Jilunia laotingensis: one gene and its partner. The protein of the gene in region 2 interacts with the protein of the main gene of each other region in a pairwise test. Links are inferred from orthologs where the notes say so. Each region holds a gene or a part of one and is shown on either strand. Other genes may lie near its edges.

Region 1 (5,920 bases), 1.2 Mb from region 2 along the record:
GTAGGTCTCGACATTCCTGTCAATTTGAAATATAACATCGGTTTAGGTAGTCTGTTAGGTGTTTATGTGGCTGCCGGTCCTGACTTCTTCTTTGACTTTAAGAGCAAAGAACCGGGCTTTGATAAAAAACGTGCAATGGTCGGTATAAACGTAGGTGCCGGTGTGAAACTGATCAAACATCTGCAAGTAGGCTTCAACTACAACATTCCATTGGGTAAATCCGGTGATGTGACTTTTGCTGACGGAGTAGGTGCTGTTTTCTCTAAATCAGAAGGTTATAAGACTAAAACTTGGCAGATTTCCGCTGCTTATATTTTCTAAAGATACTTTCTTTAACGACTAAAGATGGAGGCTCCTTTCAAACAGGAGCCTCTTTTTTTGTATCTTTGTCCCCGCAATGAAGAAATACGTTGATGTCATATTGCCTTTACCGCTTCCCCGCAGCTTTACCTATTCTCTTCCGGAGGATGGAATGGAAGACATTCAGCCGGGATGTCGCGTTGTGGTTCCTTTCGGGCGGAAGAAATATTATACGGCTATTGTATGTAATGTGCATTATTGCCCTCCTGAAGGATATGAGGTTAAAGAGATAACGACCGTACTCGATACTTCTCCTGTTCTGCTTCCTTTCCAATTTAAGTTTTGGGAATGGCTGGCAGATTATTACCTGTGTACACAAGGTGATGTTTATAAAGCAGCTTTACCATCGGGGTTGAAGTTGGAAAGTGAAACAATTGTTGAATATAATCCCGATTATGAAGCAGAGGGGAGCTTGCCTGAGAAAGAACAGAAAATACTCGATCTGCTTTCACAGGAACCGGAGCAAAGCGTTACGCGGTTGGAGAAGGAGAGTGGCATAAAGAATATTCTGACTGTCATTAAATCCTTGCTCGATAAAGAGGCTCTTTTTATAAAGGAAGAGTTGCGTCGTACGTATAAACCTAAGACTGAGGCTCGTGTCCGTTTGGTGGGTGTGGCCGATGAAAGGCAACTCCATATCTTGTTTGATATTCTTTCCCGCGCCCCGAAGCAGCTTTCTCTCTTGATGATGTATGTCGAGTTGTCCGGTGTGTTGGGTAAGTCTCCGATAAGGGAAGTTTCCAAAAAGGAATTGTTGCAGCGTGCCGGTGTCTCCCCCGCTGTATTAAGCGGGCTGGTAGATAAGAAGATATTCGAGATCTACTTTCAGGAAATCGGGCGTCTGAATAAAGTAGTTCATGAAACCGTAGCTCTCAATCCTTTGAATGAACATCAACTTCGTGCTTTTACTGAAATCAACAACATTTTTCAGAATAAGAATGTCTGTTTGTTGCATGGCGTCACTTCCAGTGGTAAAACGGAAATCTACATTCATCTTATAGACGAGATGTTGCGGCAGGGGAAGCAAGTGCTTTATCTGCTTCCGGAGATAGCACTCACCATGCAGATCACTGAAAGGTTGAAGCGTGTGTTCGGTTCACGCCTCGGTATCTATCATTCCAAGTTTCCGGATGCCGAACGGGTTGAAATCTGGCAGAAGCAGTTAAGCAGTCAAGGATATGATATAATCCTGGGAGTCCGTTCGTCCGTATTTCTTCCGTTCCGTAATCTTGGGTTGGTGATAGTGGATGAAGAACATGAAAATACATATAAGCAGCAAGACCCTGCTCCGCGCTATCACGCGCGTAATGCATCCATTGTTTTGGCATCGATGTACGGTGCGAAAGTACTCTTGGGTACTGCTACCCCTTCGGTTGAAACTTGGTACAATGCTACTACAGGTAAATATGGGCTTGTAGAACTGAAAGAACGCTACAAAGAGATTCGGTTGCCCGAAATTATCCCTGTCGATATAAAGGAACTGCACCGTAAGAAACGGATGTCCGGACAGTTCTCCCCACTGCTTTTGCAATATATCCGGGAAGCGTTGGAGCAGAAAGAACAAGTCATTCTGTTCCAGAACCGCCGGGGCTTTGCACCGATGATTGAATGCCGTACCTGCGGGTGGGTGCCGAAATGTAAGAATTGTGATGTCAGCCTGACCTATCATAAAGGCATCAATCAACTGACCTGCCATTATTGTGGCTATACCTATCAGTTGCCCCGTTCCTGTCCGGCATGTGAGGGCGTTGAACTGATAAACCGGGGATTCGGTACCGAAAAGATAGAAGACGATATAAAGGTTGTTTTCCCGGAGGCTTCGGTGGCCCGCATGGATCTGGATACTACCCGTACCCGGTCGGCTTATGAGAAGATCATTGCCGATTTCGAACAAGGCAAGACGGATATCTTGATCGGAACACAGATGGTGTCCAAGGGATTGGACTTTGATCATGTGAGTGTGGTAGGCATCCTCAATGCCGACACGATGCTGAATTATCCGGACTTCCGTTCGTACGAACGTGCTTTCCAGTTGATGGCACAGGTAGCCGGGCGTGCCGGACGGAAAAACAAGCAGGGGCGTGTTGTCTTGCAGACAAAGAGTATAGATCATCCCATTATTGTACAAGTGATGAACAATGATTATGAGCAGATGGTCGATGGTCAGCTTGCCGAGCGGCAGATGTTCCGCTATCCGCCTTATTACCGTTTGGTGTATGTCTATCTGAAGCATAAAAATGAGGCTACGCTGGAACAGATGGCGGACGTGATGGCGGGCAAGCTGCGTTCCGTGTTTGGTTCCCGCGTACTGGGCCCGGACAAACCGCCTGTCGGTCGCATTCAGACTCTGTTTATAAAAAAGATAGTTTTGAAGATCGAGTATAATGCTCCGATGAGTCGTGCCCGTGAATTGCTGCTACAGGTTCAGCGGGAGATGATTGAAGACGAAAGATTTAAATCGCTGATTGTGTATTATGATGTCGATCCGATGTAATTTTTATCCTTAATAATTTAAAACCATGAAACGTTTCATTTCTTATTTCTTTTTAAATCTGTTGATTGGAATTTCGCTTTTTGCCCAACAAGGAGTCACACAATGTGGAACTCCGACCGGACAAACTCCGTTCCCACTTCAATCCTATATCGAACTTGCCGATCCTGCATCCCCCTCTGCCAAGGACTGGGCTAGCGTCAAAGGCGTGCAGGTGTCTTGGGGAAGCACTGATGTGCGTTATCCCAAACATGCAGTACCTGCTGTGAAAGAACAAAAAACGCTCCGTCTGAAGGCTTGGCGCGGTGAAAGGGTAAATGCACAGGCATTGGTATGGACGACTGAACCTGTGGAAAATCTCAGTTGCGAACTCACGAATCTCAAAGATGCCAAAGGCAATCTGTTACCGGATCATGTCTGGGACAGCCGTTTTGTACGTTATGTAATGACGGACGAATTGAACAAAGATGGGAAAGGGGCTTGCGGGTACCGTCCCGATCATTCTCTGTTTGATTCCTTGCTGGTAGCCGATCCGATAGATCATTTGCTCAAAGATATAACTGTACCGGAGAATACGGTGCAGCCCGTATGGATACAATGCCGTATTCCTCAGGCGACTGTTCCCGGAGTATACAAAGGAGAAGTATTGTTAAAAGAAGGCACCCGGTTGCTCGGCAAACTGAATTTGGAAATTCGGGTATCCGACCGTGTATTGCCCGAACCTTCCGATTGGAACTATCACCTCGATCTCTGGCAGAATCCTTTTGCCGTAGCACGTTATTATCAAGTTCCCGTCTGGAGTGATGCGCATCTCGAAGCTATGCGCCCATTGATGAAGATGCTTGCCGATGCCGGACAGAAAGTGATCACCGCAAGCATCATGCATAAACCTTGGAACGGTCAGACCGAAGATTACTTTGAGACGATGGTCACTTGGCTGAAGAAGGCCGATGGCTCCTGGAGTTTTGATTATACGGTGTTCGACCGTTGGATTGAATTTATGATGACGCAGGGCATCGACCGAGAGATTAATTGTTATTCAATGATCCCGTGGGAACTATCCTTCCAATATTTCGATCAGGCTACAAATTCATTGAAGTCACTGCGGACAGCCCCCGGTGAGAAAGAATATGAAGAGATGTGGGTGGCTATGTTAACCTCTTTTTCTTCCCATTTGCGTGAGAAAGGTTGGTTCGATATCTGTACGATTGCCATGGACGAACGCCCGATGGATGTCATGCAAAAAACACTGGAAGTGATTCGGAAAGCCGATCCTGAGTTTAAAGTTTCTCTTGCAGGGAATTATCATGATGCTATCGAAAAAGACATGTACGATTACTGCATTTGCATCGGTCAGGAATTTCCCGAAGAAGTACGGGTGCGTCGTGCTTCGGAAGGCAAGCGGACCACCTATTATACTTCCTGTGCCGAGGCATATCCGAATACGTTTACCTTTTCTGACCCTGCGGAAGCAGCATGGATGAGTTTTTATTCCGCAAAGAAGCATTTGGACGGGTATTTGCGTTGGGCATATAATAGCTGGCCCCTGGAACCTTTGCTCGATTCCCGTTTCCGTACATGGGCAGGAGGCGATACATACCTGGTTTATCCCGGTGCCCGGAGTTCCATCCGGTTTGAGAAATTGATTGAAGGCATTCAGGCGCATGAAAAGATTACGCTGTTACGTAGAGAGTTCCAGCAGAACGGCAATAAATCAGGGTTGAAGAAATTAGAAAAGATGTTGTCGGCCTTCCGTTTGGATGATTTTCCGGAAGTACCTGCTGCTGGAACGGTTCAAAAGGCAAATGCGTTGTTGAATTCATTCTGATTGAGTGGGTTGTAAAATTCCCCAAGCGTTCATTCGCTCTCTTGTTCGGAATAAAATTAAATGAATTTGAATATGAAGAAAATATTATTTGTTTGCCTCGGTAATATATGCCGTTCTTCCACGGCGGAGGGTGTAATGCTGCATCTTCTCAAAGAAGCCGGGCGTGAAAAGGAGTTCGTGATCGATTCTGCCGGTATTCTTTCTTATCATCAGGGAGAACTACCGGACAGCCGGATGCGTGCGCACGCCATCCGGCGCGGATATGACCTGGTGCATCGCTCCCGGCCCGTACGAACGGAAGATTTTTATAATTTCGATTTAATCATCGGCATGGACGACCGGAACATCGATGATCTCAATGAACGTGCCCCCGGTCCGGAAGAACAGAAGAAAATCCACCGCATGACGGACTACTGTACCCGTATTCCCGCTGATCATGTTCCTGATCCCTATTATGGGGGAGCCGAGGGCTTTGAATATGTACTCGATGTACTTGAAGATGCGTGTGCAGGATTGCTGAAAGAGCTTTCCTGATCCAAGCACCTTTTAGTGTTTGTGGTAATAATCGTTATAATACCGGCTGTCGTTGTCTACTTTGCAAGTAGCATCTATGCCGGCTTCTTTCAGGTATTTCGTGATCTCTTTCATTTTTGTACGGGGCACTCTTCCGATGTAGTACAGGTGATAATCGAAATTTTTATCCAGTACTTCCATATTATAAGTGAAGTTCTTTTCCCTTGCATAGTCGAAATTTACTTTTCTCAGGTCGGAGTATAAGTAGCGCACTGTGCGTCCAAGGCTGTGAACCGTAATGCTTTCATTGTCCAGCGTCAGGTAGCCGAACCGGGTAAGCAAGGCATAGAGCATGAATAAACTTATACTGATGGAAAGGATACCCAGCAGGATGCCCCACAGCAGACCGGATGCAATGGCGTTGACTCCCATGATGGCAAATACCAGAAACAGAGAGACAAAATAGAGCATATACAGGGAAGCCCGGCAGTACTTCTTTTGGGGTATTGTGATTCCGGCTTCTCTTTCTCTCGGTTTGTAATTGTCAAAAGGTATGCCCCTGGCAAGCAAGTAGTGGATCACTGCCGATGGATGTTTGCACGGACGGAGGTAAATTGCCTTTTCCCGGTCCTCTTTCAGATGGAGCGTCAGTACACCGGCACCGTATTTTTCTTTCGGAACCTGGTTGCCTTTATGCGGTTTCGGATAGTAACGCTTCATAAAACTAA
Region 2 (5,521 bases):
TTAGCTTTTCTATTGCTATTAATGCCTTTTCTTTATCCTTTATCCTCTTGGTTAAGAGGATTGACTTTTCCTGAAATAACATCACCGGTCATGCCCTGTTCTGTGGTAATTTTTACAATCGGATTATTATTGTTATTCACTCGAAAAGTCAACCTATTTATTATTTTACTGTTATGTCATTGGTCTATGATCGGCTTATCAAAAACTTACTTTTTTAAAATTCCAGAAGATTTTCTATTAGCAAGTGCTTCTGTCCCCGCTTTATATCTATTTTTTAAAGAATATTATTTATGTAATCTAAATGATGAGACTAAGCCTAAAAATAAGTATATTAATTATCTGCTCATAACCCTTTGTATTGGGATTGCCATTGTGCTGATGGGAAGTATGTTCTTCCAACTAAGTCGTGATATCTGATTCTTTATATCCTAACTAGTTCGCAAACACAAAGTTTTCCTTTTTTTATTACCAAAATAACAAAAAGTCACTTTTTTATTGCACAAACCAAAGAAATACGTTAATTTCGTCGGATAAAATTAAATATCTAAGAACATGGAATTACCTTTTGCTGAATCATGGAAAATTAAAATGGTAGAGCCCATCCGCAAAAGCACCCGCCAAGAACGCGAGCAATGGATAAAGGAGGCACACTACAATGTATTTCAACTCAAAGCCGAGCAAGTTTATATCGACCTTATCACCGACTCAGGCACAGGTGCAATGAGCGATCGCCAATGGGCAGGAATGATGTTGGGTGATGAAAGTTATGCCGGTGCATCTTCTTTCTTCAAACTGAAAGACATGATCACCAAACTAACTGGTTTCGAATATGTCATCCCAACCCATCAGGGACGTGCTGCCGAAAATGTACTCTTCTCATATCTGGTACATGAAGGCGACATCGTACCGGGAAACTCTCATTTCGACACGACCAAAGGTCACATCGAAGGACGTAAAGCGATTGCTTTGGACTGCACCATCGATGAAGCCAAACAAACTCAACTCGAAATCCCCTTCAAGGGAAACGTAGACCCGAAAAAGCTGGAAAAAGCTCTGCAGGAACATGGCGACCGGATTCCTTTCATCATAGTTACCATTACTAACAACACAGCAGGCGGCCAGCCCGTCTCCATGCAAAACTTACGTGAAGTACGTGCCATTGCCGACAAATACCACAAACCGGTAGTATTCGACTCAGCACGCTTTGCAGAAAATGCATACTTCATCAAGACACGTGAAGAAGGTTATGCAGACAAATCTATCAAAGAAATCACTCGTGAAATGTTCAATCTGGCTGACGCAATGACAATGAGTGCCAAAAAAGACGGTATCGTCAACATGGGCGGCTTCATCGCAACACGTCTGAAAGAATGGTATGAGGGTGCTAAAGGTTTCTGCGTGCAATTCGAAGGCTATCTTACTTATGGTGGCATGAACGGCCGTGACATGAACGCACTAGCAATCGGATTGGATGAAAACACCGAATTCGATAATCTGGAAACCCGCATTCACCAAGTGCAATATCTTGCTAAGAAACTTGATGAATATGGCATACCTTACCAACGTCCTGCCGGTGGACACGCCATCTTCGTAGACGCACCGAAAGTTTTGACTTGTGTACCGAAAGAAGAATTCCCCGCACAGACACTAACCGTTGAACTTTACCTTGAAGCCGGTATCCGCGGATGTGAAATCGGTTATTTATTGGCAGACCGTGATCCGGTAACCCGCGAAAATCGTTTCGGTGGTCTTGACCTTTTACGCCTTGCTATTCCACGACGCGTATATACGGATAATCATATGGACGTGATTGCTGTTGCACTGAAAAACGTATATGAACGCAGGGAAAGCATCACCCGCGGTGTACGTATCGCTTGGGAAGCACCTCTGATGAGACACTTCACCGTACAATTAGAAAGATTATAATATAGATCATTCAATGAAGATGAGGTTGTGGCGCGGTGTCACAACCTCATTTTCAGTTTTTAGTAATTACATTATCTATCTGCCAAGTTAACACAAAATCGGGATGAAGTAAGTAATGTATCTCAAAATATCTTTTCAGCTCCGTTCTATATTCATATGCCAGAAATACTCCTCGCTCTTGGGGAATAAAAGGCTCTATTCGCAGATGCTCACGGAAATCCACTTCGGAAGCATCCATGCATTTAAACATGACCTCTTTAGCAGACCAATGGAGCAACAGACTCCAAGTATCATCTCCACGATAGGAATTAACAGGCTCGTCTTCGCGCATATATTTATGAGCCACCTTATGTACGCGTTTCGAATATTGTTCGATATCTATGCCTACCCCGGCAACTTCACTTAAAATTACAGCAACATATCCCTTCGTATGAGAAATACTAATGAACCGGGAACGATCCGCCAAATATGGCTTGCCGTTCGATTCATAACAAACTTCTTTGTGACTGCCCAATAAATGAAATAAAAGACAGCGAACCGATAGCCATTCTAATTTACGATGAGGCGCATTAAAACGTTGCAATTCCTTTTCATAATAGGCTCGCTCGGGAAGAATACTCAGTAAATCCTCAATGGTTTCTTCCATTTTCCAAATTCCCCATTTCAAGGATTTTCCAGAATGTTCTAAATAGACCGACATAATTATTATTCTTCCGATTCCGGCTCGTTGATAGTAAACTTAACCTTCAAAATACGGCGATTATCCATTTCAAGTACTTCAAACTCATAATTCATGTAAGAGACTTTCTCATGTAAAACAGGAAATTCCCCTTTTATCTCCAACAAAAGTCCTGCAAGTGTATCCGCATCACCGACAATCCGTTCAAAATCATCTTCATCCAGCTTTGTGATTTTAAAGAAGTCCGTCAACAAGGTCTTGGCTTCGAATACCCATGTATGATCATTCAATACGGCATAAGTACGTTCCTCATCATCATATTCATCATGAATCTCGCCTACAATTTCTTCAATAATATCTTCCATAGTGACAATGCCGGAAGTTCCCCCGAACTCATCGACTACGATAGCAATGTGAATCTTGTTTGCCTGAAAATCACGCAAAAGATCATCTATCATTTTTGTTTCGGGAACAAAATAAGCCGGACGGATCAACGATTGCCAACGGAAATTATCCCCTTTATTGACATGAGGCAATAAGTCTTTAATATAAAGTACTCCTTTTATGTTATCACGCGAACCTGCATACACCGGAATACGTGAATATGCATTATCGACAATGCATTTCATCACATCTTTAAAAGGGGTACGTATATCCAGATCTACGACATCCAGCCTGGAAGTCATAACTTCTTTGGCAGTTTCACCTCCAAAACGGATAATGCCTTCGAGGATATTGTTTTCATCCGAAAGTTCCGCTTTATCCGTCAACTCCAAAGCCTGTGAAAGTTCATCAACGGAAATGTTATGACTTTTACGAGTAAAACGTTTATTCAAGAAGGCAGTGGAATGCACCAATATGGTAGAAACAGGACGAAATATTTTACGCAAAACATATATAACGGGAGCTGCAAAACGACAGAAAGCCAAAGTCTTTTGCGCAGAGTATATCTTCGGCATGATCTCACCAAACAATAACAAAAGAAAGGTAAGAATAACCGTCATTATCAAGAATTCCGCAATAACCGAGGTAAATTTAAAAACCTGCATAAAGAAGAAATTGCAGAGCATGATAATTGTTACATTCACAAAATTATTAGTGATCAGTATAGTTGCCAAAAGGGTTTCGGAATTCCCTAAAAGGCTGCTGATTTTATAATCCGAAGGATGATTACGCTCTTCAATATCATTGAGATCGGAAGGTGATAACGAGAAAAAAGCTATTTCTGATGCAGAAGCGAAACCGGAAGCAAGCAAAAGCATACCGGCCAGAACAATGGCAACAATTGCCGAAAATGAAGGTGGAGTTATGGTAATACCATTAAAAACATCTGCCAATTGGCATAAATAAGCGTCTGGGTCCAAAATCTTGGTTTTTAGTTAAACAATAAATAAGGTCGGTAACCGGTAATTGACAATTGGCCTCCGTTAACAGTCAATCATCAATCGTCGATTTACCAACTTAAAACGGCAAATCATCTGCCGGATTATTCTGTATCGGGGTCACTGGAGATTGTTGAGGTTGTGCCGGAGTGACCGGTTGCTGAACAGACGAAACGCCCGATGATGCACTCTTCGGAGTAAGCATTTCCATATTATCTACGAAAATTTCAGTGATATATCGTTTGGCTCCTGTCTGGTCATCATAAGAGCGGGTTCTGATCTTTCCTTCAATATAGAGTTTATCTCCTTTATGAACATATTTCTCAGCCGTCTCTGCCAGCCCACGCCACAAAACCAAATTATGCCATTCGGTTCTCTCAGGCACTTGTGTCCCGTTAGCCAAAGTATATGCCCGGTCGGTAGTAGCCAAGGGGAAAGTAGCAACAGCAATCCCCGTATCCAGATATCTGACTTCCGGGTCTTTTCCGACATTTCCTAACAATATTACTTTATTTACTGACATATATTTCTATATTTAGATTATTCTGTGCCAAAATTAAACAGAAATACAACACAAAACAAATTTTTATACATATTTCTCCAGAAAGGCATGTATCAACCGGGGAACTGCATACTGCCCTAATTCCTCTGTCCGTACCTTTTGGAAAGAGGAAAAAGAAAGTGTATCCTCCGGCAAATTAACTTCGTAGAAATTAGCATAAAGTACCCGATGTGAAAGCACGTGTTTGACATCCCGGCAAACAGAATGAACCACCGGAGTCTCACCGCTTGCAAATAATTTAGTAAAATCAGGAAGAGCCAAAAACTCTTCTTCCGTAACCGATTCTACCGTTTCGATCAATGGCAGCTCAAACAGATTTTTCCATATATCATCCCCCGTCCTCTTATTGATAAAGGTATAGGTATTTGTATGCGCATATACATAATTTAAGTAGCGGTTGGTTGTTTTTGTTTTGTGCTGCTTCACCGGAAGCTTCATGACCAGTCCCTTTGACAATGCGATACAACTATCCGCCAACGGGCAAAACAGGCAGACCGGAGTCTGTGGAGTACACTGTAATGCTCCGAAATCCATAATAGCTTGATTATAAACAGCAGGACGAGATTTATCCATCATTTCACCGGCTAATACGGAAAAAAGTTTTTTCCCTTCTGTAGAATCGATAGGTGTCTCTATTCCCAAATACCTGGAAAGCACCCGGTAAACATTTCCATCAACAACTGCATAGGGCATATCATAAGCAAAGGAACAAATAGCTGCAGCCGTATACTCCCCTACTCCCTTCAAAGCCAATACTTCCGGATAAGTTTTCGGAAAGGCTCCATTCATGCTACGGGCAGCCGTATGCAGATTGCGCGCCCTGGAATAATATCCTAATCCCTGCCAGTATTTCATCACTTCATCTTCCTCAGCTTCAGCCAATGTTTTTACATCCGGAAACCGATTGATGAAACGCATAAAATAATCATATCCCTGTACTACGCGAGTTTGTTGAAGTATAATCTCCGATAT

The links.
Region 1: the proteins of H8744_RS12050 (region 2) and priA interact in binary tests that used the Escherichia coli proteins (3 or more experiments, as listed by UniProt). The link is inferred for Jilunia laotingensis from one-to-one orthologs.

The regions. Positions count from the first base shown.
Region 1 is NZ_JACRTF010000001.1:1,972,801-1,978,720, forward strand. The notes cover bases 38-3,125. They hold priA (replication restart helicase PriA), read left to right. Parts: upstream 38-397; coding sequence 398-2,854; downstream 2,855-3,125. Other genes in these bases: H8744_RS07395 (porin family protein), read left to right, coding at 38-321; H8744_RS07405 (DUF4091 domain-containing protein), read left to right, coding at 2,880-3,125. In the rest of the region: more of H8744_RS07395, read left to right, coding at 1-37; more of H8744_RS07405, read left to right, coding at 3,126-4,679; H8744_RS07410 (low molecular weight protein-tyrosine-phosphatase), read left to right, coding at 4,752-5,213; H8744_RS07415 (hypothetical protein), read right to left, coding at 5,226-5,920.
Region 2 is NZ_JACRTF010000001.1:3,164,495-3,170,015, reverse strand. Bases 2,789-5,521 are described here. They hold H8744_RS12050 (single-stranded DNA-binding protein), read right to left. Parts: upstream 4,511-5,521; coding sequence 4,067-4,510; downstream 2,789-4,066. Other genes in these bases: mutY (A/G-specific adenine glycosylase), read right to left, coding at 4,574-5,521; H8744_RS12055 (gliding motility-associated protein GldE), read right to left, coding at 2,789-3,969. Outside these bases: H8744_RS12070 (DUF6064 family protein), read left to right, coding at 1-417; tryptophanase TnaA, read left to right, coding at 553-1,926; H8744_RS12060 (4'-phosphopantetheinyl transferase family protein), read right to left, coding at 1,979-2,626; more of H8744_RS12055, read right to left, coding at 2,632-2,788. UniProt on the Escherichia coli protein: Plays an important role in DNA replication, recombination and repair. Binds to ssDNA and to an array of partner proteins to recruit them to their sites of action during DNA metabolism. Acts as a sliding platform that migrates on DNA via reptation.